DNA from 3 places in the Virgibacillus sp. CM-4 genome. Region 1 is predicted to be linked to each of the others. Evidence: riboswitches for the same ligand, from Rfam matches in the RefSeq annotation. Region 1 holds a riboswitch; each other region holds the start of a gene.
The links. Region 1 has a riboswitch for S-adenosylmethionine ahead of M948_RS30400 (phosphoadenylyl-sulfate reductase). Riboswitches for the same ligand answer to the same signal wherever they lie in the genome.

Region 1 (7,631 bases):
TTTTCGGCTACATCCACGGCAGCTTCTGGTGCACAAAAACCGATGATTCTTCCTAACTGTGGATAGGTATCGGTGTTTCCATGTGTCATTCCCATACCACCGCCAACCGTTACATTGAAACCAAGCAGCTTATCTGCTTCCTTTACCGCAATAAATCCTAGGTCTTGTGAAAATACATCAACGTCGTTAGAAGGAGGTACAGCAATTCCAATTTTAAATTTTCTAGGAAGATAGGTTGTTCCATAAATTGGTTCCATCTCCGCTTCTTCTCTAGAATCAACTACCTTCTCTTTATCTAACCAAATTTCGTGGTATGCTCCCGTTCGAGGGGTAAGATGATCACTAATGTTCTGTGCCCATGCAACTACTTCCGCATGAACATCCGATTGATAAGGATTCGTATTACACATTACATTTCGATTAACATCCCCACAAGCAGCTATGGAGTCCATCAATGTATCATTAATACTACTGATTGTATTCTTTAAATTCCGTTTCAGAATGCCATGTAGTTGATAAGCTTGCCTTGTCGTCAAACGAATCGTTCCATTCGCATATTTATGTGCTAATTCGTCCATGACCAGCCATTGCTCCGCTGTTGTAACACCACCAGGGACCCGCACGCGTAGCATAAATTGATACGCTGGTTCCAATTTTTTACGTCTCCGTTCATCTCGGAAATCACGATCATCTTGCTGATAGCTACCATGAAATTTTAATAGTTTATTATCATCATCAGAAATGGCACCTGTAATTGGATCTGCCAAGCCTTCTGTAATCGTTCCTCGAAGGTAATTACTATTTTTTTTGATGCGCTCCATATCATCCAATGGTACTTGCTTAATTGAGTCGTTCCCTTTACCCATATAGAAACTCCTTTCGTTAATAGACATCTCTCTGGTAGCGTTTCTCCTGACGCATTTGATTGAGATACGATTCTACCTCATCTGGTGTCATATCGCCTTCTTGTTGCAAAATAGTGGCAATCGTTTCATTTACATCTTTCGCCATATGTTTCTCATCACCACAGACATAGATTGCTGCACCTTGCTTCACCCAGTCATACAATTCTTTGCTTTTTTCCAACATGCGATGTTGGACATATACCTTTTCTTCGGTATCACGGGAGAAGGCTACATCCATTTTTGAAAGTACACCTGAATTCAACCACTTTTGCCAATCCACTTGGTAGAGAAAATCCGAAGAAAAATGCTGTTCACCGAAGAATAACCATGTCTTGCGTTCAGCTTCTGTTTCTTCTAGTTCTTCTAAGTAAGAACGGAATGGGGCAACCCCTGTGCCCGGGCCAATCATAATCACTGGTGTTTCTGGATCTTCAGGGAATTGAAAGTTAGGGTTTTGATGAATATATACAGGTAATTTCTCACCAATTTCAATTCGATCTGCCACTTGTGTGGAACAAACCCCAAAGCGTTCGCGGCCATGAGCTGAAAAACGTACCTTCCCAATCGTAAGGTGGACTTCATCAGGATTTGCATCATAACTACTCGCTATCGAGTAAAGCCTTGCTGGGATTTTACGTAGTATTTTGACAAATGATTCTGGCCCCAGCCCATCCGGCGGATAGTCCTGCACCAAATCCAACATATCTCTGCCGTCAATATACGTTTTAAATTCGTCCTTTCTATCCGGGGTTATCAGTTCACTTAGTTCCTCATTGTGAAAGATCGATGCTGCTTTCTCTACTAATGGTTTTGTCAGGATACTGATTTCAAAATTAGAGATAAGCGCTTCCCGTAAAGACCGTATATCTCCTTGTTTATTGACAGAAACCGTCTCATCAGGATTCCATTGCAGTGCCTGAATGAGCTCATCTACTAGTACAGGATTGTTCTTAGGAAAGATACCTAAACTATCCCCGGGTTTAAATGTAAAGTTTGAACCTTCTAATGATAATTCCAAATGACGTGTCTGCTTGTTTGAACCGCGACCACTAAGGTTAATATTGTCAACGACCTCTGCAAGGAATGGATTTGTCCTGGAGAAAACCGGCTGCTCCGAAACGATTGTTCCTGCCGTTTGTTGGCCAGAAAGCTCTGCTTCGCTAGCTTGATCCATTGATTTTCGCAGTTCTCCAAGCACACCTGCCATCCATTCAGCCGCCGGTTCATCAAAATCTAAGTCACAATCGATTCGCTCATATAGCCTTTCTCCGCCTAATTCCTCTAATCTTGCATCAAAGTCTTTCCCTGTTTGACAGAAAAACTCGTAAGATTCGTCACCTAACGAAAGAACTGCAAAACGCAAATCTGCTAATTTTGGTGCTTTTCGACTATGAAGGAACTCGTGGAAGACCACCGCATTATCCGGTGGATCTCCCTCTCCATGAGTTGCGGTAATAATTAATAAATCTTCTACTTTCTTTAACTTATTTGGTTTAAAGTCATCCATTGCACTACATGTGACATCTAAATTGGTTGCTTCTAACTTCTGTGTCATTGTTTCTGCTAACGATTGTGCTGTACCTGTTTCTGAACCATATAAGATCGTTACAGATCGTGCTGCAGCACCTCCAGTTGTTGCTGTCTGTCCTTGTGTTGTCCTATTAGCATCTTGAATAGATGCCGTGGATTGCACAGCTGAAAGGTATCCACTCAACCACATTTTTTGTTGATCTGTTAGCATTGGTAGTAATCTGTTTAATTGTTCTGTTTGCTCTTCGTTAAAAGGGCTATTCGTTACATCAAGCGGCAATTCATCCACCTCACAGGCTTTTCTATAATTTCGACATGCATAAATCATTTATTACAAAGTATACCAATTAATTTACTCGGAATTAAATGAAATAAAAAAGATGTGTCATTACTTCCATCATAAGCGTTGATTATTTCCAGTTGTATGAAGTCCACATTCCGTCTTATTTAACCCCGTCCAGCGACCAGCACGAAGGTCATCAGAATCTGTCACTTGATTGGTGCAAGGAATACAACCAATACTTGGATAGTTCTGATCATGTAATACATTGTATGGCAATTTGTATTCGCGTATATAATTCCATACATCATCCCATGACCAGTGAATGAGTGGACATACTTTAATCGATTGAAACCGTTCATCTTTATTTACAAAGTCTGTATTGCTGCGACTTGGTGACTGATCTCTTCTTAATCCAGATATCCAAGCAGGTACATTACTTAATGCTTCCTCAAGTGGCTTTATCTTTCGAATGAAGCAGCATTGATCAGGTTCTCTTTTCCATAAAGCAGATCCATGTTTTGCTGCCTGCTCCTCTACAGTCAAATCTGGTTTCTTTAGCCGAATTCGCAGCTGAGGATACGTTGCTTTCACCTCATCAATTAAGTCGTACGTTTCCTGAAAATGCAGCCCGGTGTCTAAAAAAACAATTTCCGCATCTTGCTTCACTTTGGAAATTAAATCAATTAACACCATACCTTCAGCACCAAAGCTACAAGCGTACACAATAGAATCGCCATACGTCTCATACGCCCACTTTAAAATGGTTGATGCCCCTTTTGTTTCATCTTCTGGATGAAAATCTTTAAAAGGATCAACGGTAAAATCATGATAAGAAAGGATTTCACTAGTCACCTTCCATTCCTCCTTCCAAAACACTAGATTGAACAAAAACTCTTCTTACCTAGCGATAAGAAGAGTTAAAATACCATTTATTTGCCACTCTTCTTATCTATCAGACGCATATTGTCTGTAGGAATTAGCACAGTGTTAGCCATCAATAACCTGTTGCCGAAGTTTCATTGGGCCTTTTCCCTCCACTTCTCTTGATAAGAAATGTTTATTTGTACTGATTGTTATTATTGTTAGATATATTAAATCCTTTACCAGAAAAAGTCAATGCTTATTTCAAAAACAAATTAAAATTTAGACTTTTAATATATATACAATAAAATGAAGCTTCTTGTGACAATTATTTTTTAAGATAGTGCTTTTAATCCAGTAACACCGGTGATAATGGCAATAAGGCTTGCAATCCGATATTTATTCGTTGATTCTCCAAAGAACACCATATTCATGATCACTGCTCCAGCCGTTCCTATTCCGATAAATACAGAATAAGCCACACTAACTAGTAAATAAGAAAAAGACGCATAAAGAAATACAAACGAAGCACCCAATCCTCCCAAATAGAGCAAGCCATTTCTAACCGTCTTATCCTGGCTATATAATCGCAAACCCAATACACCTATCATTTCAAATAGAGCAGCGCATGCTATGAATAACCATCCCATTACGAATGCACCTCCTGTTTACTTGGTTGATCGGAGAGTTTAAGACCAACCACACCTGCTACGAGAACGATCATAAATATGATTTTCCCCATGTTTAAGCTTCCGCCAAAAATATACACATCCATGAGCGCCGTACCAACTGTTCCTGCCGCAGCAAAGATAGCATATACGGTTCCAGTAGGTATCCCTTCACATGCTTTCGATAAGAAGTGAAGATCCAGAAAAATTGCAGCAATGATTAGCGCCCAATGCCACCAGTCAGTGGCAGTATTAAATCCATAAATCCAAATTAATTCAAATACACTAGTTAACACGACATAAATCCATGATTTATTCATTTTTCCACCTCATAAAACATCTCATCGTTATTTTCATCACAATTTCATAATCTTTCCAAAAAATGAATGACTATCAGTCATTTTAAGCAATAAAACTTGGACAACTCCAAGTCATTGGTTATATAATGCATGTGTTGCAAATGTTAATACTTCATCCTGCTTGCTTTTAGCTGCTTGCTCATCCTGGTGATCATACAAATAAGATTGTTCAGCCGCTGATTCAATTAATCCGATCAACAGCTTTGCTGTTGCCTCCAAATCGAGAGAGGGACGAAGAACAGCTATAGCTTTTGGTTGTTCTAGAAATTCACGCATCCATGCATAATACGGTTCGTATATTTTTTCCCATTGACTTAAATACTCACTAGACGCCAATCCAGCAAATATTAAGGCAAATACCTCCCGATATTCCTTTGTAATAGCAAAAACAACATCAACCACCTGGGCAAGCTGATCCAAGAAGCTGCATTCATTATTTACTTGCTTGTGCATCTCTTCTACGATTCGTTCTACCATTACTTCCGCAATAGAAGGCATTACGGCTAATTTCGATGGGAAGTATAAATAAAATGTTCCCTGAGCAATACCTGCCCCCTTAACAATATCTGATACTTTGGTTTTTTCAATACCTTTTTCACTAAAAACATGAATAGCAGATTGAACGATTTTTTCCTTTTTATTATCCATATCCCAACTCCTACCCCTTGTGACTGACTATCAGTCATTTTATAATAGATAACTTGCATTGTCAATAGACAGTGTCCTATCCGGCACTGTCTATCATGAGGTCGTTTGAAAATGATCCGTCTGCCATTGCTGAAAACCACCTTGCAGATTCATCACGTCAAATCCTTTATTCACTAATATACTTGCTGCAATTGCCGAACGCTTACCCGAAGCACAGTGAACTACTACTGGTTGGTCGAAAGATAGTTCATGTGCTTGTTCGTTTAATTGAGGAAGGGGGATATGAATCGCTCCTGGTATATGAGCTTTTTCCCATTCTTTTTGGTAACGAACATCCAAAATCTGCACCTGCCCCGCATGTCTTTGCCTTTCTACATCTTTTGGATCCTGATTTAGATAAGAATTCGTATTGCCGGCAGTTTCAACGATTGTTGGGGAGAAAAATCCAACGATATTATCCATTCCGATATTGCTTACAATTGTCTGTATATCCTTTAAATCATTGGAATCAGCAATGAGGTATATGTCATCCTTATAATTCGCCAGTCTCCCCATCCACTCTGCAAACATATCTGGATAAGGAATGTTAATGGTTCTAGGAATGCTCCTCATTGCAAAAGAAGTCGCGCTTCGTGTGTCGATGATAAGATTATTCTTGTCCGTAGCTAACAATTCAACTTCGTCTCCAGGCCGATGGAATTCAACAGTTGATGGAACAGCAGCTAGTGGTGTTAAACCGGATATATTGACTTCTTTCATTTTTGCAAAATAAGCTGGGACTTCAGGCTGTCCATCCAATAAAAAGTCCATAAAAGCTTGCTCATTCGTATACCGTAGCGCTGGATTTGTCCTTTTTTCATAACCTACCGTGCTATTTGGTATGGAACCTAGACCTTTTCCGCAAGCACTTCCTGCCCCATGGCCTGGCCAGATTTGTAGGTAATCTTCGTACTTCTTAAATCGCTGTATAGAAGCAAACATTTGACGTGCCCCTTGAATGGCAGAACCTTTCACACCGAGTGATGTTTCTAAGAGATCTGGTCGTCCTACATTTCCAACAAAAATAAAATCTCCAGTAAATAACCCGATTGGTTGATCGGTTGTTCCTTTGTCTATTAATTCATATGTCATATGTTCTGGAGTATGACCAGGCGTATGCACTGCTTTCAGCTGGATATTACCAACATGAATCGTTTGTTCATCGATAACACCTTGAACAGGGAGGAAGGGGGGCCATTTATATCCTCCATTACGCTCTCCTTCCGTTGAATAATAGATCGTTGCTCCTGTTCGCCTGGCTAATTCAGCAGACCTGAAACAAAATCAGCATGAATATGTGTTTCGATTGCACCCATAATTCGAAAACCCTGTTCTTTTGCAACCGTTAGATACATATCAATATTCCTTATCGGATCTATAATTGCAGCTTCTCCTGTAATCTGGCAACCGATCATATAGGATGCTTGTGCTAAGGACCGATCATAAAAATACTGTAAATACACGGAGTCCCTCCTTCTGTCATGTGTCTATTCTTTTCAGAAGAATGAGCCTGGTACTTGGTTAAGATAAGAAACTTTAAAGCTGAATTCTTTAAACCGCAATCAGGAATACGGCATGCTTTTCGCGGGGACGGCCTCAGCTAACTTGGGTAAGAAAAATTAATTGCCCGCGTGGATTTTCGAGCCCGTGTTGTTCCCGCGCGAATCATGCCTATCAGTATCGGACACGGCTATCCTTCGTTATTTTATAAAAATTACTTTTGTCCCACTCTTAAAATGCTAATCAATCTCTTTTTGACAATAGTACCAGTCGACACATTCGTAATCCTTATTATTCATTCGTTCGTTCGCCTCTTCCTTTGTCTGCGGAGGTTTGACGACTACTTGATCACCTGGCTGCCAGTTTGCCGGAGTGGATACGCCATGCTCATCGGTTGTTTTTAAAGCTTTCACCAGTCGGACAATTTCACTCATATTGCGTCCAGTAGTAAGAGGGTAGTAGATAAGCGATCGAATCACCTGCTTATCATCGATTACAAAGACAGCTCTTGATGTTTCGGTTCCAGTTGATTCTGGCATTACCATCCCATAAGCTGTAGCAACCTTTTGATCCAAATCTGCGATAATTGGAAAATCAATGGTTGTATCAAAATTCTTTTCGATATTACGTAACCAAGCAATATGGGAACTTACACTATCGATGCTTAAACCAATTAATTCCGTGTCCATCTTCTGTAATTGATCATATACCTCCTGAAAAGCCACAAATTCAGACGTACATACAGGGGTGAAGTCAGCTGGATGAGAAAATAGCACGACCCACTTTCCTTGATAATCGCGAAGAGAAATATCCCCTTGTGTCGTTTTGGCCATAAAGC
Region 2 (7,631 bases), 330 kb from region 1:
AGATTTTAAATAAGGTTGTTTTGGCAATATCATCTTTGCCAACAAGGGCAATCTTATCATCTTTATTCATGATAAAGCTGACATTATCAAGTACTTTTTCGCCATTAATGGTTTTAGTTAATCCTTCCACTCGTAATAAATCATTTCCGATTTCACGCCCAGGTGTAAAAGAGATATATGGATACTTTCTAGATGAAGGTTTGATATCATCCAGTGTGATATTGTCCAGTAATTTCTTCCTGGAAGTTGCTTGCTTTGACTTAGAAGCATTGGCGCTGAAACGTGCGATGAAAGACTGTAATTCCTTTATTTTTTCCTCTTTCTTTTTATTTGCTTCTTGAGCCATTTTATTTGCTAATTGACTTGATTCATACCAGAAATCATAATTTCCGATATAAATTTCAATTTTTCCATAATCTACATCTGCAATATGGGTACATACTTTATTTAAGAAATGTCGGTCGTGAGATACAACAATCACGGTATTTTCAAAATGAATAAGGAATTCTTCCAACCATTGAATAGCGTGTATATCTAACCCGTTAGTAGGCTCATCTAGTAGTAAAATATCGGGATTACCGAATAACGCTTGTGCAAGTAATACTTTTACTTTTTGATCTGCTGATAGTTCAGCCATTTGCTTATCGTGTAAAGATTCTGGAATTCCTAGCCCTTTCAAAAGTACAGCAGCATCAGACTCGGCTTCCCAACCATTCATTTCCGCAAATTCTCCTTCTAGTTCTGCAGCACGCATACCATCCTCTTCAGAGAAGTCGCCTTTCATATAAATTGCGTCTTTTTCTTGTTTGACAGCATATAGTTTTTCATGACCCATCAGAACTGTCTCAAGCACTTGGTTTTCTTCATAAGCAAAGTGATCTTGTTTTAACACAGCAAGCCTTTCTCCGGGGGAAAGGGATACATTACCAGTCTGTGGTTCAATTTCACCAGATAATATCTTTAAAAAGGTTGATTTTCCAGCTCCGTTAGCTCCAATTAATCCGTAACAGTTGCCGGGTGTGAATTTTAAATTTACATCTTCAAACAACTTTTTATCGCCATATCGTAAACTAACATTAGATACATTAATCATGCTTGTTAATTTCCTCCAATAAAATAAATGTAATCATGGTTAGCTTACGTTATTTAAAGGTTTTCGTCAATCTTTACATATTAATTTAGCTGTCATTGCGATTTCATTTTACATCAGGCAGCATCTATCTATACAGGACTAGGTATATTATCACAAGAAATAAAAAAAGAACTTGTATAATTAGCAATTATTTGTAATAGTAGAATAGATAAGGGGATTACCTAAAATGCTTCTTTATCAATTGGGGGGAGGGGGTCTATTGGGAAAGAAAGTGATTTATTTTCTCTTTACAGATACAGGGACAAATTTGTCTAAGGCCATCAACTATTTTACTAAACAATCCTTAAATCATGTATCCATTGGTTTCGATGAAGCATTGACTGAAGTATATAGCTTTGGTCGCAAGCGGCCGAAAAATCCGTTTATAGGTGGTTTTGTAGAAGAGGATATACGAAGTGATTTTTTAAGAGATGCAAATTGTGCGATCTATCGTTTTACCATATCAGAGACAGAATGTGAGAAAATAATCGAAAATATAAAGCTTATAAAAAGCCAAAAACATAAATATAGATATAATTTCATTGGGCTGCTAGGTATCTTATTACAAATTGAAATAAATCGAAAATGTGCGTTGTTTTGTTCACAATTTGTTGCAACAGTATTAAAGGATGTACCATCTTTTAAACCAAATAAGCCGACTTGTTTTGTTACTCCTGCAGATATTAGAGATCATACGGGAATGGAACTAGTGTATGAGGGGCTATTAAAGAACTATCCAGCGGTTGAACAAGTGTCTGAACAAGGTGTGCATAGCATGAAGCAACAGAAGCAATCATTTTTATTTATAATATCATCGAAAGTAAAGCAATTTGTTATTCGTTAAATCCATAAAAAAACTTCGTCATCATAATCATCTCCTGTAAGGGAGATTATGTTTTCAACGATGACGAAGCTTTTTTATTCTTATTATTCAATTCCTAATGTTTGATAGGGTACACGGAATTTAAATGCTAAGTTATTAGCCTCTAAGTCAATGTGCTCAACCGCAACTTGGAAGTTACTTTTTAATTCCATATCCGTTACAGCAACATAAATGGCTTCATCTTCAGGATTAACAGTTACCCATTCGGGCATCGGAAGATATTTATCAATATACTCCATGATTTTCTGGTTAGGTAATTCTAATAAGCCAATTGATATTGATTTTTGCTCAAGAATAATATCTCCATTTTCTTGGACAAATGGTTCCAAATGAACAGATAAAGGAACAGTGGAAGAAAATACAGGCAATTCCCCAATTAAATGTACATCCTCCCCAAGTTCAATCCGGTAATGGTGGTTGGTATCATTTAAAACTTGATCAATATACGCATTCACCAATTCATTTAAGTTTTCTTTCGTTGTACGTACGATAAATTCGGAGCTATCATCTGTCTGCTCATTCGTTTGCTCAGGGTAATCAGCACTGGAAACAGGCCAAAAAATAAGCGCTAATAATACAATAACGATAAAAATATTAAATGAAAGGAGGGCGATAAACCAACGCTTCCATTTTCCTTTTCTCCTCTCGCTTCGCTCAGGCATTTCTATTCATCCTCTTTCTTATCTTCATTCGTTATAAAATCTAAAACACGCTGGGCCATTCGCTTGTATCCTAGATTATTTGGATGGAAATTATCTTCAGCGAATAAATCTTCATTGGTGTTATTAAATAAGTCAATTGTTGGTATAAAGGATACATTTGATTGTTCAGCTGCAATTTTTTCCCCAGTATCATTCCAATTCTTAACGATAAGTCCGAGTTCTTTAATATCTTTGAAATACTTACCAAATGGATTGTAAAACCCTAATAAATAAATTTCAGTTCGAGGGTTTATATCATGTATCTTAGCAAAGATATTTCGTAATCGTTGCTCGTAATCTGCCCGTTCTTTTACAAAATCTTCTAGTTTTAGATTCGTAATATTATCCTTTAGCACTTGCATAATATCATTTGCACCAATCGTAATTAGTACAATATTCGAATCTTTTATTGAGGAAACGATATCTGGGTTATCCAATCGTTTTAATAATTGATCGGAACGATTACCTCGAATGCCATAATTATCAATTGACACAAGCTCCTCATCCTGATTTATTGCACGATCTAGTACGCCAAGATAACCACCTGTTTGCGTTGTGTCACCAACGCCCTGTGTCAGAGAATCTCCAATAGCTGTGATATGTGTTTTATTTGAAAAATAATTGATCGTTTCCTCTACTGCATTTACTACCATTTCGGAAAAGTGCTGCTGGTCTTCGTTTATCGTTTCTTTATTTGTCTGTTCATCATTCTGTAAGGAGGTATCCGGTTGTTTCTGGTGCTCATCTTCTTTTTCTTCAGGTATAGTAACATGATCAAGCTTTGCTTTAGATTGACTGGTTACGATAAAAATAAGCGTAATACCTAGAAGAAGCAAACAGATCGCTCCTAAATAATACACATTTTTCTTCATGTTTACCCACACCTATGCTGTTATGATATTCGTGTATTTCTAAAATTGTCTCTGCTATTAATATATTCGAAAGTATTTCCTATATATATGTAGATCATAACTTGATCTATGAAAAAGGAAGATGATCCTAACAAATATATCTCTTGATTCCCTGTTTTCTGTATCACAAAAAATAAAGATCGCCTTCTGGTATAAGGCGATCGGTAAGGGAAGGTTATTTATAATTTTTCCAAATCAATAGAAAAGTAAACCTGATTTCTTAAATTGAAATCGAATTGTTAAGTTCCTGTGCTTCCATGCTTTTGGGATTTCATTTGATCATACTTGAATGGCCTCTGATTGACTGTTCGGATTTCGAATTGCTTCTAGTTCATTGAATGGGTTTTTATTCGTGACGACTGCAATTCCGGCAGCAATTGCGTATTCTAATATTTCATCCTTTTTACTTGGGTGTTCAATCCACAGAATTTTCCCTTGTTTATTGATAAATTGTTCTAGCACATCAGATGGAAGATCACTGGTCAAAAACCAAACAGCATCTATGTCGGGTGCTTTGGTTAAGTCAGTATAAGTAGAAAATTCTAATGAATGAGATGAGCCAATCCCAATTAATTCAAAACCAAGCGATTGTAACTGTTTTATTTGATTTAACTTCTCTTGATTAGCTTGCTCCAATCCATACACCGCAATTGTCTTTTTGCGTATGTCACCATCTGTTCGTTCAAACGGGGAAGATAATAACCAATTTATTGCATCTGCCTCCTTAGTGACAAGGCTTGCTTCTTGACCAGTGGCTGTGGCGATTGCCTGATCTAAAGTAGCGAGTAAATCATGAATCGACTCTAAACCAATGGATAATCGGATCGTCTCTTCTGTGACACCACTATCCTTTAATTCTTCAGCAGTTAACTGTTGATGGGTAGTTGATGCAGGGTGGATTATTAATGATTTTGCATCCCCTACATTAGCTACATGAGACCACAATTCAATGGAATCAATCAGTTTTCTTCCAGCTTCCCGCCCACCTTTGATACCAAAGGTAATAATTGATCCGGCTCCCTCGCTAAAATATTTTTTCGTCAATCTATAGGAAGGGTGTTTTTCTAATCCCGGATAATTTACCCATTCAATGGAAGGGTGGTCTTCTAAAAAAGCTGCAATCTCTTTCGCATTCTTATTGTGCTGACTAATCCGCAAATGTAATGTTTCTAATCCTTGTAGCAATAAAAATGCGTTCTGCGGACTAATGCACGCCCCTATATCGCGTAGTAATTGCACTCTTAACTTGGTTGCGAATGCAGCGGGACCAACATCAACAAACTTAAGTCCATTGTAGCTTTCATCTGGTTCGATGAAACCAGGGAATTTTGAGTTATTCCAATTAAACCTCCCGCCATCAACAACTACACCACCAATTGCGGTTCCGTGACCTCCAATCCACTTCGTTGCAGAGTGAACTACAACATCTGCACCCCAAGCTAAGGGTTTAGCAATATATGGTGCAAACGTATTATCAATGATTAATGGAATATCATTTGCATGTGCAATTCCGGCCACTTCTTCTATATCAAACACCTGTAAGCTTGGATTGGTAATGATTTCTCCAAATACAGCCTTTGTCCTTTCTGTAATGGCAGCTTCAACTTCAGATTTATTTGTGCCATCAACAAATTTTACGGTTATGCCATATCGAGGAAGCGTATTTGCAAATAAGTTATAGGTCCCTCCATAAAGATTACTATCTGCTACAATTTCGTCACCTGCACTAGCAACATTAAGTATTGCAAAGGTAATGGCTGCCATCCCGGAAGCAGTGGCTACAGCTGCGACACCATCTTCAAGTGCTGCAATTCGCTGTTCGAATGCATCTACAGTGGGGTTTCCTATTCGTGTATAGATGTTACCAGGTTCTGTTAAACCAAACAGGTTTTGCGCATGTTCGGTATCTCGGAACACATAAGAAGTTGTTTGATAGATTGGTACTGCTCTAGAACCAGTGCTAGGGTCAGGCACCTGCCCGCCATGCAATAATATTGTTTCTGGATTTTGTTGATTAAATTTTACCATGTAATAATCCTCCTTGAAATTTGGGTCTGGAGGAAGAGGAAGAATGAAAAAGCCCTCTTCTTAAGAAGAGGGCTTGGGTTTATCCGTTCCTCCTCTTATCTTCCAGATCACAGATTTGATCTGTAGGATTTAGCACCGAAAGAGTAATCTTTTGAATCACTTCCAGGTTGCCGGGCTTCACAGGGCCTATTCCCTCCACCACTCTTGATAAGAGATGTTTTATTAGTAAATTACTGAATATTATATAAGCATTCGCTTCTACTTGTCAACTCGTTTTGAGAAATTTCTATCTTAGATTTTCGCATTTCTTCTAATCGGTCGTTGATAACTAGCCAACATAAAGTTGATTAAAGCAATCCAGATAAATAAGAAAGCAATCAGATGTGCGGAAGTAAATGTTTCATTATATAAAAATACACCTAAAAATAACATAAGCGTTGGTGCAATATACTGCAAAAAGCCAACCATTGCTAGGGATATTCGTTTCGCACCATTAGCAAAAAGTAATAAAGGTACAGCAGTCATAATTCCTGCACCCATTAATAATAGATTCGTAGTTGAAAGGAATGAAACAAATTGAAAAGTGTTATTCGGAAGTAACACCAAATATAAAACAGCAATTGGTACGATAAGCATTGTTTCTATCGTTAACCCAATCATGGGACCAATATCCACCTTTTTTTTGAGCAACCCATAGAGTCCAAAACTAACTGCAAGTAACAATGATACCCAAGGGAATACTCCATAGCTAAATGTTAAATAAATGACTCCTATAGCTGCTAGTATAATAGAGAGAACCTGACGTGAACTGAAAGATTCCTTTAACACAATAATACCAAGTAAAATACTAATAAGCGGATTAATATAATATCCTAAGCTAGCTTGAACAACATGATTGCTATTTACAGCCCAAATAAATGTAAGCCAATTAATGCTAATAACAATAGTCGCTAAAGATATTCCGAATAATTTCTTTTTATTGTGTAGCAATTGTTTCCACTCATGAATAAAGTCCGGCCATCGTCTCATAAATAAAACGATTAAAAACATAAAAATAAATGACCATAGAATGCGATGAGCCAACGTTTCTCCTGGAGATACATCGTCCAAGAGTTTCCAGTAAATCGGCAAGAACCCCCAGAGGATGTAGGCTCCAGCAGTATAAATCATCCCAGACTTATCCTGTTTTGTATTCATATGTTCCCTTCTTTCCAAGAATGTTATCTATATAGTAAGCAAGTTTAGAATTACTTATGGAAAAAAGCAATAACAATGCTCTCGCGAAGATTTTTACTGTAGCAATAGTTGGAAATATCTATTACTTCATTCTCACTACCATAGGAGCATTTATCTGTTACAAAATAACAAAAAATTACAAATTTCCTATTTATTTCTGAAAATTCAGGTGATAAGATAAATATATGCCGGCAAACAATATTGTAGGAGGTAAAAAATGAAACGAAAATTGTATATTTCGATTTTCGCATTTGTACTGTTGCTTACTCCTTTGCATATTGAAAATGTATTAGCCGCTGAAGAAGTTGTCAAACCATCTAACGAATTGAATGGAAAAGTAACAGAAGCAATAAAAGATGTAACTGCAGAAGGAAAAGAAGGAAAAGTCGAAATTAATGGAATGACTGTTCATATTGATCAGGACTATATTCAGGTTGACAGGGATAAGAAAGCTGTTACTCTTCATGAAGAGAAGCCGATAACGAATCAACGAATTCGTTTAGAAGGAGCAACTATCGCGCATGGTATCGTATTCATCCCTCCAGAGCGCCAAAATAACAGTTACCCAGGACAAGGTCATGTACAAACATTTTTAATGTTAACAGATACGGATGGGCCAATTGGTCCTTTGAGTATCGAAGGGGATATAGATGTTAATACTTCGAATAATAAAACAGGTTCTTTCACAGAGGATTTTGCCAATGTGGAGGCAGACTGGAACTACCTTGAAATGTTTGACG
Region 3 (7,631 bases), on a different contig from region 1:
ATTTGCACTTTGGGGTTCAAAAGTAGCTCAATTCTTTGGAGTTGACGTTACCAGTTGGGGGTATTGGCAAGGTGCCAATGCTCAAGTACTAGAATCATCTATCTTTGCAGATTCGACAACAGTGCTTAATTTAGGTGTTATCCTCGGTGCTTTTCTAGCTTCTGCAGCGGGTGGATTATTTAAATTTACGAAATTAAATCTAAAAAATATAGCTGCATCGATTATTGGTGGTCTTTTAATGGGATATGGTGCAAGATTAGCATTTGGATGTAATATTGGTGCATATTTTGGTGGCATAGCATCCTTTAGCTTACATGGGTATATATGGGGAATACTCGCCTTAGCTGGGACATTTATTGCGCTATATCTTCGACCATTATTTGGACTATCCGTTCCAAAATCTAAGGACTCCTTTTGTTAAAAGTAGAATTGAACTATCGCAAAATTATTTTGCGGTAGTTTTTTTCTTTCATACCACTATGTTAGCGCTTTCTTCGAGATGGATAATTTGATCCAGGAAGAAATTCCCTTTAATTTTTACGTTATTTTTATATACTTTTAATCATAGATTAATAGATTCTCAGTAAGATATGGGTGGACAAAATTAGTAAAGGAGGAAGTATCTTGATTAGTAAAGGGTCTAGAAAAAAAATACTATCTGTTGCTGTTATGACAACTTTAGTATTCGGAAGCTTTGCTACAAGTAGTTTAGAAGTTGAAGCTAAGTCGTATAAGTCGAATCAAGGCAAGGTGAAAAATGTTATTTTTTTGATCGGTGATGGAATGGGTCCTGCCTACACGACAGCATATCGATCGTTCAAAGACAATAAAGACCCATATGTTGAAGAGACAGCATTTGATAAACATTTAGTAGGGATGCAGCAAACGTATTCTTGGGATCCAGAAGAAAGTATTACTGATTCTTCAGCAGCAGCCACTTCCCTATCTTCTGGAATCAAAACCTATAATGGTGCAGTTGCTGTTGATATGGAAAAGAATGAAGTGAAAACCGTATTAGAAGAAGCTAAAGATCGAGGAAAAAGTACTGGTCTTGTGTCTACATCTCAGGTAAATCACGCAACCCCTGCATCTTTTGGTGCACATGATGAATCACGTAATAATTATAATGATATCGCAGATGATTATTTCGATGAGAAAATTGATGGCCAGCATAAAGTTGATGTTATTTTAGGCGGTGGAACATCTTACTTTGAAAGGGAAGATCGAAATCTAGCAGAGGAATTTGAAGATGCTGGATTTAGTTATGTTCATACCAAAGAAGAGATGCTAGAAGATGATAATGAGCAAATTCTTGGACTTTTCGCCCCTGTTGGCCTTGATAAAGCGATCGATCGTCCAGAAGAACAGCCAACATTGGAAGAAATGACGGATACGGCATTAAGCAAATTGAGTGAAAATAAAGATGGCTTTTTTCTGATGGTAGAGGGAAGCCAAATTGACTGGGCAGGACATGATAATGATATTGTTGGTGCAATGAGTGAAATGGAAGACTTTGAGAAAGCTTATCAACGGGCAATTGAATTTGCTAAAAAGGACAAGCATACATTAGTTATTACAACTGCAGATCATTCTACAGGTGGATTGACTATGGGAATCGATGGGGAATATAAATGGGATCCAACGCCATTGAAAGCAGCGAAGCGTACTCCGGATTACATGGCAGCTGAAATTAGTGAAGGTGAAGATGTTGAAGATGTCTTAGAAGAATATATTGATTTAGATTTAACCGAAGAAGAAATTGATTCAGTAGAAGATGCGGCTGAAGAGGAGGATACAACAGAAATTGACAATGCAATTGAACGCATTTTTGATCTTCGCTCTGGTACAGGTTGGACTACTGGTGGACATGATGGTGTAGACGTCAATGTTTATGCTTATGGCCCTCAATCAGATCAATTTATCGGTTTACATGATAACCACCAGGTCGGTTTAAAAGTTATTGATATACTGAAAAACGTTCGGAGCGTAAAACCGCATAAATAAAGGTAGTTCTAGACCCCATTATGCACAATATGGGGTCTTTTCTATCTAACGGATGAGGAGGTTTAACTATCTATGTTAAAAGGGTTATATGCTGTTCTTGCATTTATTTTGATCCTATCCGGATGTGCCAAGCAGGAGGAAAATGCAGAGGCTGAAAATAAGCAAAATCAAACGGAATCAATCGACATGGAAGAGGAAGAAAGAACAATTCAAGAGGTCAATGATGATCGTGATTATGTTGATAATCCACAAGCTCCTGATACACGCTCACTCAATGAGATTGGTGACCAATTTGAAGACGAAGATGGGAATATTACGCTTGAAGCAATCACAGATTATCAAAAGATGCATAGCATAGGGCCTATTCAAATGAGTATTCGTGATGTAAAGGTCGTGAATTTTTCTCCAGCAATGCATTTAGTTGATTACTTTCATGGTTTTACACATAACGAGGAAAATTTTAACTATATTAAAATGTACGTAACAATTGAAAATACGTCTGATCAAATGGTTAATTTTGCACCTGTATCGATATTGGAAACAGAAGCAGGAGAGAAAAAAGATTTTGAAGATGATTTTTACTTACAAAATCTTTATGGAGATCTCTCCGCTGGTCAGAAAAAAACAGGAGAACTCGCTTTTATTTTAGAAGAGACAAATATAGAACAAATTGGAACTATATCCTTAATCACCAGCGATGTCTTTGATAAGGAAAATCAATCCATTGAACAAGGAAAAGAAATTACAATTGAATTTTAGTAACGCGGTCACCTACTAGTTAGTCTCGCTTTTGTATTAAAAAAGGACGCATCATATCGTAATCTTCATGTTCCAAGATATGACAATGCCAAACGAACTTTCCAGCATAGGGGGAAAAAGTTGCGATTAGTCTTGTAATCTGTGCCGAAGGGGCAGCTATTGTGTCTTTCCAACCTCTTTCATTAGGTTTTGGTTTGACGGCTGATCCGGTATACACGATGCTTCCATCTTGATTGAATTTCTCCAGGTTAAAGGGGGTACGATCTAGAACCTGGAATTGAACAAGATGTAAGTGAATCGGGTGTGTAAAGCCTGTCACATTAATGATAGACCAAATTTCAGTAGAGCCAAGTTTCGGTGTTTCTGAGATCGGATCATCCCAGTATTTATTGTCCAATAATAATAAAGGCCTACCAAAATCATCACTCGCACCTACCAGTTTTAAATTTCGTATGGCTGATATAGGCTTATCTTTAAGGGAGGGGATAGATGATAAGTGCTTTGGAATGATTGTCGAATCTTTTCCCTTTAGAGGCAAGCGAACATTAAACTGCATAATATCCCCTGTCTCATCTTCGGGAGTGTTGATAGAACCGAGGTCATTTCTTAAAATTAATGATTTTCCTTGGTATTTCCTAAAATCAATAATTACGTCAATTCGTTCTGCTGGTTCCATTGTGATGCTTCTTGCTACAACGGTTTTTGAGAGGAGCCCGCCATCTGAACCAATTTGATACATTGGGTCTCCAGATTCAAGAGATAACGTATAGGTGCGTGTGTTGGAGGCATTAAGGATTCGGAACCGATATTTTCTTGGTTCTACATTCAGATATGGCCAAATTTTTCCATTCACTAGAATCTTGTCACCAGTAAATGCTGGTAAGATGGAAGGAATCGGTAAGTTAGCAGGTGGATTTTCCGGTCCCACCGGATAAAATAGCGATCCATCATTATTAATGGTCTTATCCATTAAAATAAGCGGGATTTCATATTCATCTTTAGGGATATTTAATCTTTTTTCTTGCTTGCCTCGGATAATATACATGCCGGCAAGACCAGCATAGACATTCAGCCTCGTTATCCCCATGGCGTGGTCATGATACCAAAGAGTGGCAGCACGTTGTTTGTTGGGATAGGAATATACTTGATGGAGAAATTCTGGACCAACCTCCTTGAAATTTCTGGAAAACCAAGCTTCTGGATATCCATCATTCTCCGGTTTTGTCACACTCCCATGTACATGCGTAACTGTTCGAACTTCAGGATGGTTAGCGATATGGTGAATTGATTTGTCCACTGGAAGTAAATGATTATCGGGCAAATGGTTTTCCCATTTTATATGGAGTTCTTCTCCTTCATTTACTTCAATAGTAGGACCAGGAAATTGGTTATTGTATCCCCAAAGCCGTGTTGGTTTTAAGTCCCTGTGTAGCTTTTGTCTAAACTCCTCCATACGCATTTCTAAATAGGAACCTTGTTTTTTTATCGTTTGCATTATTGGTAGCTCATCTACAAATTTTTTCAATTTCATTTCATTACCTCCACAAAACTAGGTAGTAATACAGTAGATGAAACTTATCTCTATAAGGGTTGGGCGATTATCCTAAAATAATGAAAGGGCGAGAAGAAGTTACATTTCCCTCTTGATTTATCAGATTAATTGGAATACAATATAGTAACAAATGAATCATCTTATCAAGAGAAGCTGAGGGAACTGGCCCGAAGAAGCTTCAGCAACCTCTGTTTACTCAGAAAGGTGCTAAATCCAGCGAGTGTATCTTGGTAGATAAGAGCGGAACGAATATAATTGTAAGAGCCCTCTTTTTCCTATCAGAATGAGAGGGCTATTTCATTATCATAAAGGAGAGATCAACATGAATGAAATTGCTATCTTGTCGGGAAGTCCTTCCAGTCCTTCTCGTTCAGATCAAGTATTAAATTATCTTGGGAGTATATTGAATCAGAATGGTTTTTCGATTACTTCTATCTCTGTAAAAGATGTTCCTTATGAAGATTTATTTACTGGGAATTTTAATAGTCAAGCCATTACCTCCATAGCTCAAACCCTTGAATCCGCAAAAGGAGTCATTGTAGGTTCTCCGGTTTATAAAGGAGCATATTCAGGAGTGTTGAAAGCTTTACTGGATGTTCTTCCGCAAGATGTTCTTAAACATACGCCTGTTTTACCTGTCATGACTGGAGGAAGTATGTCGCATTTGCTAGCTATTGAATATGCTTTAAAACCAGTATTAGCGACATTAAAAGGTCATAATTTAAAAGGGCTATATTTTTTAGATAGCCAAATCGATAAATTTGCGGACGTTCCTATTATCGAAGAAGCTTCATTGGAAAGAGCTTCAAAACAAGTGCACTATTTTATAGAACTTATTCAAAACCATCAAGGTGTAGTTCATTCATCTTCATAAGTGGTGAAATGATGATTTGATTTATTTATCCCTTTCCATTATTAATCGCTATTATATTTATTTTAATTAATAAGCTATACTTTATGGAAAAGGGAGGTAGTCGAAATGTCGATGAATTTTCATGATGATAACATGAAAATGACATACGCCAGCAGAGAAGCAGATCCGTCTTGGCTTCAAATTGTGAAGGACATTATAACTCCAACAAGTGTCATTTATGCTGCAGATATTGGATGTGGTGGTGGTATTTATACGAAGGCTTTATATGAATTAGGAATTAACAACGTTATTGGGATTGATTATTCAGAAGCGATGCTGGCAGGTGCTAAAGAGAATTGCAAGCAGTATCCGATGATTCATTTAAGAAAAGGGCATGCATATCAAACGCATTTACCAGATAAAAGTGTCGATTTCGTACTCGAACGGGCACTTATCCATCATTTAGATGATCTATTTGCTTGCTTTACAGAAGCTTCTCGTATCTTAATGGATGATGGCGTCTTGCTTGTACAAGATCGTACATTAGATGATTGCCTGAAAAAGGGAACGCATCAGCATATAAGAGGCTGGATTTTTGAGATGTTTCCTCAGCTAAAGAAAGTGGAAGAGAGACGTCGTATTTCTAGCGTGGATGTGAAAAAGGCATTATTTGATGCAGGCTTTAACCATATTACTGAAACAAAATTGATGGAAACACGGAAGATGTATTCATCAAAACAGGAACTGTTAACAGACATTCAGCAAAAGAATGGTCGTTCAATTTTACATTATTTAAATAATCATGAAATGGATCGCTTGCTTCTGTCTTTAGACAAAAAAATTGTAAGTATGAGGCCAATAATCGAAAAAGATTATTGGACCATTTGGAAAGCACAAAAGTAATCGGCTATGTTTGTTTTATTTTCCCTTTAGCAAAGTCTGGTGAAAGCGTAATAGTTCATCGTTTGGCCGGTATTCCATAGCCTTATTATTATGATGGGCAGCAAGGTCGAATGCTTGTAGATTATAATAACAAATACACAGTTGTTGATGTGGGTACCAAGTGGAATATGCCGGGTAAGAAAAACCCCAAGAACTTTTAGGTTGTACCACACGTAATGCTAGTTCATACCAAAAGATAGCTAACAGAAATTCTCGTTTCTTCTGAAATAAAAGGCCAATTCGACTGCAGGCTTCTGATCGAGCTGTTTTTGAAAAACGAAAAGATTGAAATAAAGATTCTAGTGCAAGCTCAGCTTCATTTAAATAATAAAAACAGTCCGCACGAAAAATACAGGCAAATATTTTTTCTTCAATCCAGCCATATTTCATATTTATTCCATTTGTATACGCTTCTATCGCTTGTTGATAAAAACCATTTTCACGTAATTCATTGCCATAATAAAAGTAGTCTCGTTCCGTAAAGCTTCTGCTCTTACAAATCATTGCTTCATAGATATGGAGGTTCCGACCATAGGCATGTGCATTCTTTTTATGTGAAACTGCAATATCCGAATGAAAAATTTTTCCTCGTACTTGAAGATAATTATGGCAATCGCCAAACCATTGGTATTGCTTCCTCCGTTTTACTAACCGATTTCTTCGATATTGTAACGTAACGTTTTCGTATTCATCTATTCCAGCTAGATATATCATCGATACGGCATCAAATTCCGGATTTAAATGCTTCTTTAAATGAAATAATTTTTCTTGTTCCATTTTGTCTATAACGTCATCTGCATCTAGATAAAAGATATAATCTTTCGTAGCATACGAAAATGATTGATTCCTTGCTTCACTGAAATTATCGGTCCACTCAAAATGGAAGACGCGATCCGTGTATTTTTTCGCAATTGCAACCGTATGATCATTAGATCCTGTATCTACAATATTAATTTCATCAACAAGATGGGAGATCGAATCAAGACAGCGTTCAAGCACGTGCTCTTCATTCTTTACAATCATACAAAGACTGATGGTAACCATTATCTTCTTCCTTTCATATGGTGTAGCAAGAAGTTTATTATAAAAAAGAAGATACTCTGTAGGGGGAGCATCTTCTTTGATTGTAACGATGGAATTAATATCCGGTTGTACCTTCTGGGCCAGTTGGACCTGGGATATCCGGGTTGCTATCAAAATCTAATAATGCCACATCATCAACTAATATGCTAGAAGATAAAAAGTTACCTGATTGTTTGCTTATTTGAACAATTGCTTGTGTTGCTGTTTCGGGTACGATATCTGTTGTGTGATAAATTTCTGTCCAATTACTAGATACAGCATTTGGCAAATCGCCTTGGCTGATTTCTACGAATAATCCATTCGTAATAACAGCATTATTTTCATCTAGAAAATCAACAACTAACGTGACGCGAGGATTACTTAAAAAACGGGTACTAGACAACGATGCAAGCAGTTGGAAGTTTTGTCCCGGAGCAACTGGAACGGTTTGGCTAATGC

Region 2: linked by a shared signal. The riboswitch ahead of M948_RS28845 (PLP-dependent aspartate aminotransferase family protein) and the one ahead of M948_RS30400 (phosphoadenylyl-sulfate reductase) in region 1 are both predicted to bind S-adenosylmethionine.
Region 3: linked by a shared signal. The riboswitch ahead of ssuE (NADPH-dependent FMN reductase) and the one ahead of M948_RS30400 (phosphoadenylyl-sulfate reductase) in region 1 are both predicted to bind S-adenosylmethionine.

The regions. Positions count from the first base shown of each region.
Region 1 covers NZ_AUQA01000002.1:1,462,123-1,469,753, forward strand. The annotation lists gene cysI (assimilatory sulfite reductase (NADPH) hemoprotein subunit) at 1-866, opposite strand, end outside; gene M948_RS30395 (assimilatory sulfite reductase (NADPH) flavoprotein subunit) at 883-2,715, opposite strand; gene M948_RS30400 (phosphoadenylyl-sulfate reductase) at 2,833-3,570, opposite strand; SAM riboswitch class I at 3,661-3,771, opposite strand; gene M948_RS30405 (DMT family transporter) at 3,915-4,229, opposite strand; gene M948_RS30410 (DMT family transporter) at 4,229-4,567, opposite strand; gene M948_RS30415 (TetR family transcriptional regulator) at 4,679-5,254, opposite strand; gene M948_RS30420 (rhodanese-like domain-containing protein) at 5,348-6,532, opposite strand; gene M948_RS42525 (hypothetical protein) at 6,553-6,756, opposite strand; gene M948_RS30425 (peroxiredoxin) at 7,033-7,631, opposite strand, start outside.
Region 2 covers NZ_AUQA01000002.1:1,136,646-1,144,276, reverse strand. The annotation lists gene M948_RS28865 (ABC-F family ATP-binding cassette domain-containing protein) at 1-1,093, opposite strand, end outside; gene M948_RS28860 (hypothetical protein) at 1,353-1,976, shown strand; gene M948_RS28855 (YpmS family protein) at 2,060-2,677, opposite strand; gene M948_RS28850 (SGNH/GDSL hydrolase family protein) at 2,680-3,588, opposite strand; gene M948_RS28845 (PLP-dependent aspartate aminotransferase family protein) at 3,907-5,655, opposite strand; SAM riboswitch class I at 5,748-5,869, opposite strand; gene rarD (EamA family transporter RarD) at 5,947-6,852, opposite strand; gene M948_RS28835 (HNH endonuclease signature motif containing protein) at 7,109-7,631, shown strand, end outside.
Region 3 covers NZ_AUQA01000006.1:1,026,042-1,033,672, reverse strand. The annotation lists gene M948_RS38440 (YeeE/YedE family protein) at 1-421, shown strand, start outside; gene M948_RS38435 (alkaline phosphatase) at 670-2,004, shown strand; gene M948_RS0122155 (hypothetical protein) at 2,077-2,763, shown strand; gene M948_RS38430 (multicopper oxidase family protein) at 2,783-4,294, opposite strand; SAM riboswitch class I at 4,453-4,556, shown strand; gene ssuE (NADPH-dependent FMN reductase) at 4,638-5,189, shown strand; gene M948_RS38420 (class I SAM-dependent methyltransferase) at 5,295-6,071, shown strand; gene M948_RS38415 (glycosyltransferase family 2 protein) at 6,087-7,154, opposite strand; gene M948_RS38410 (NTTRR-F1 domain) at 7,249-7,631, opposite strand, start outside.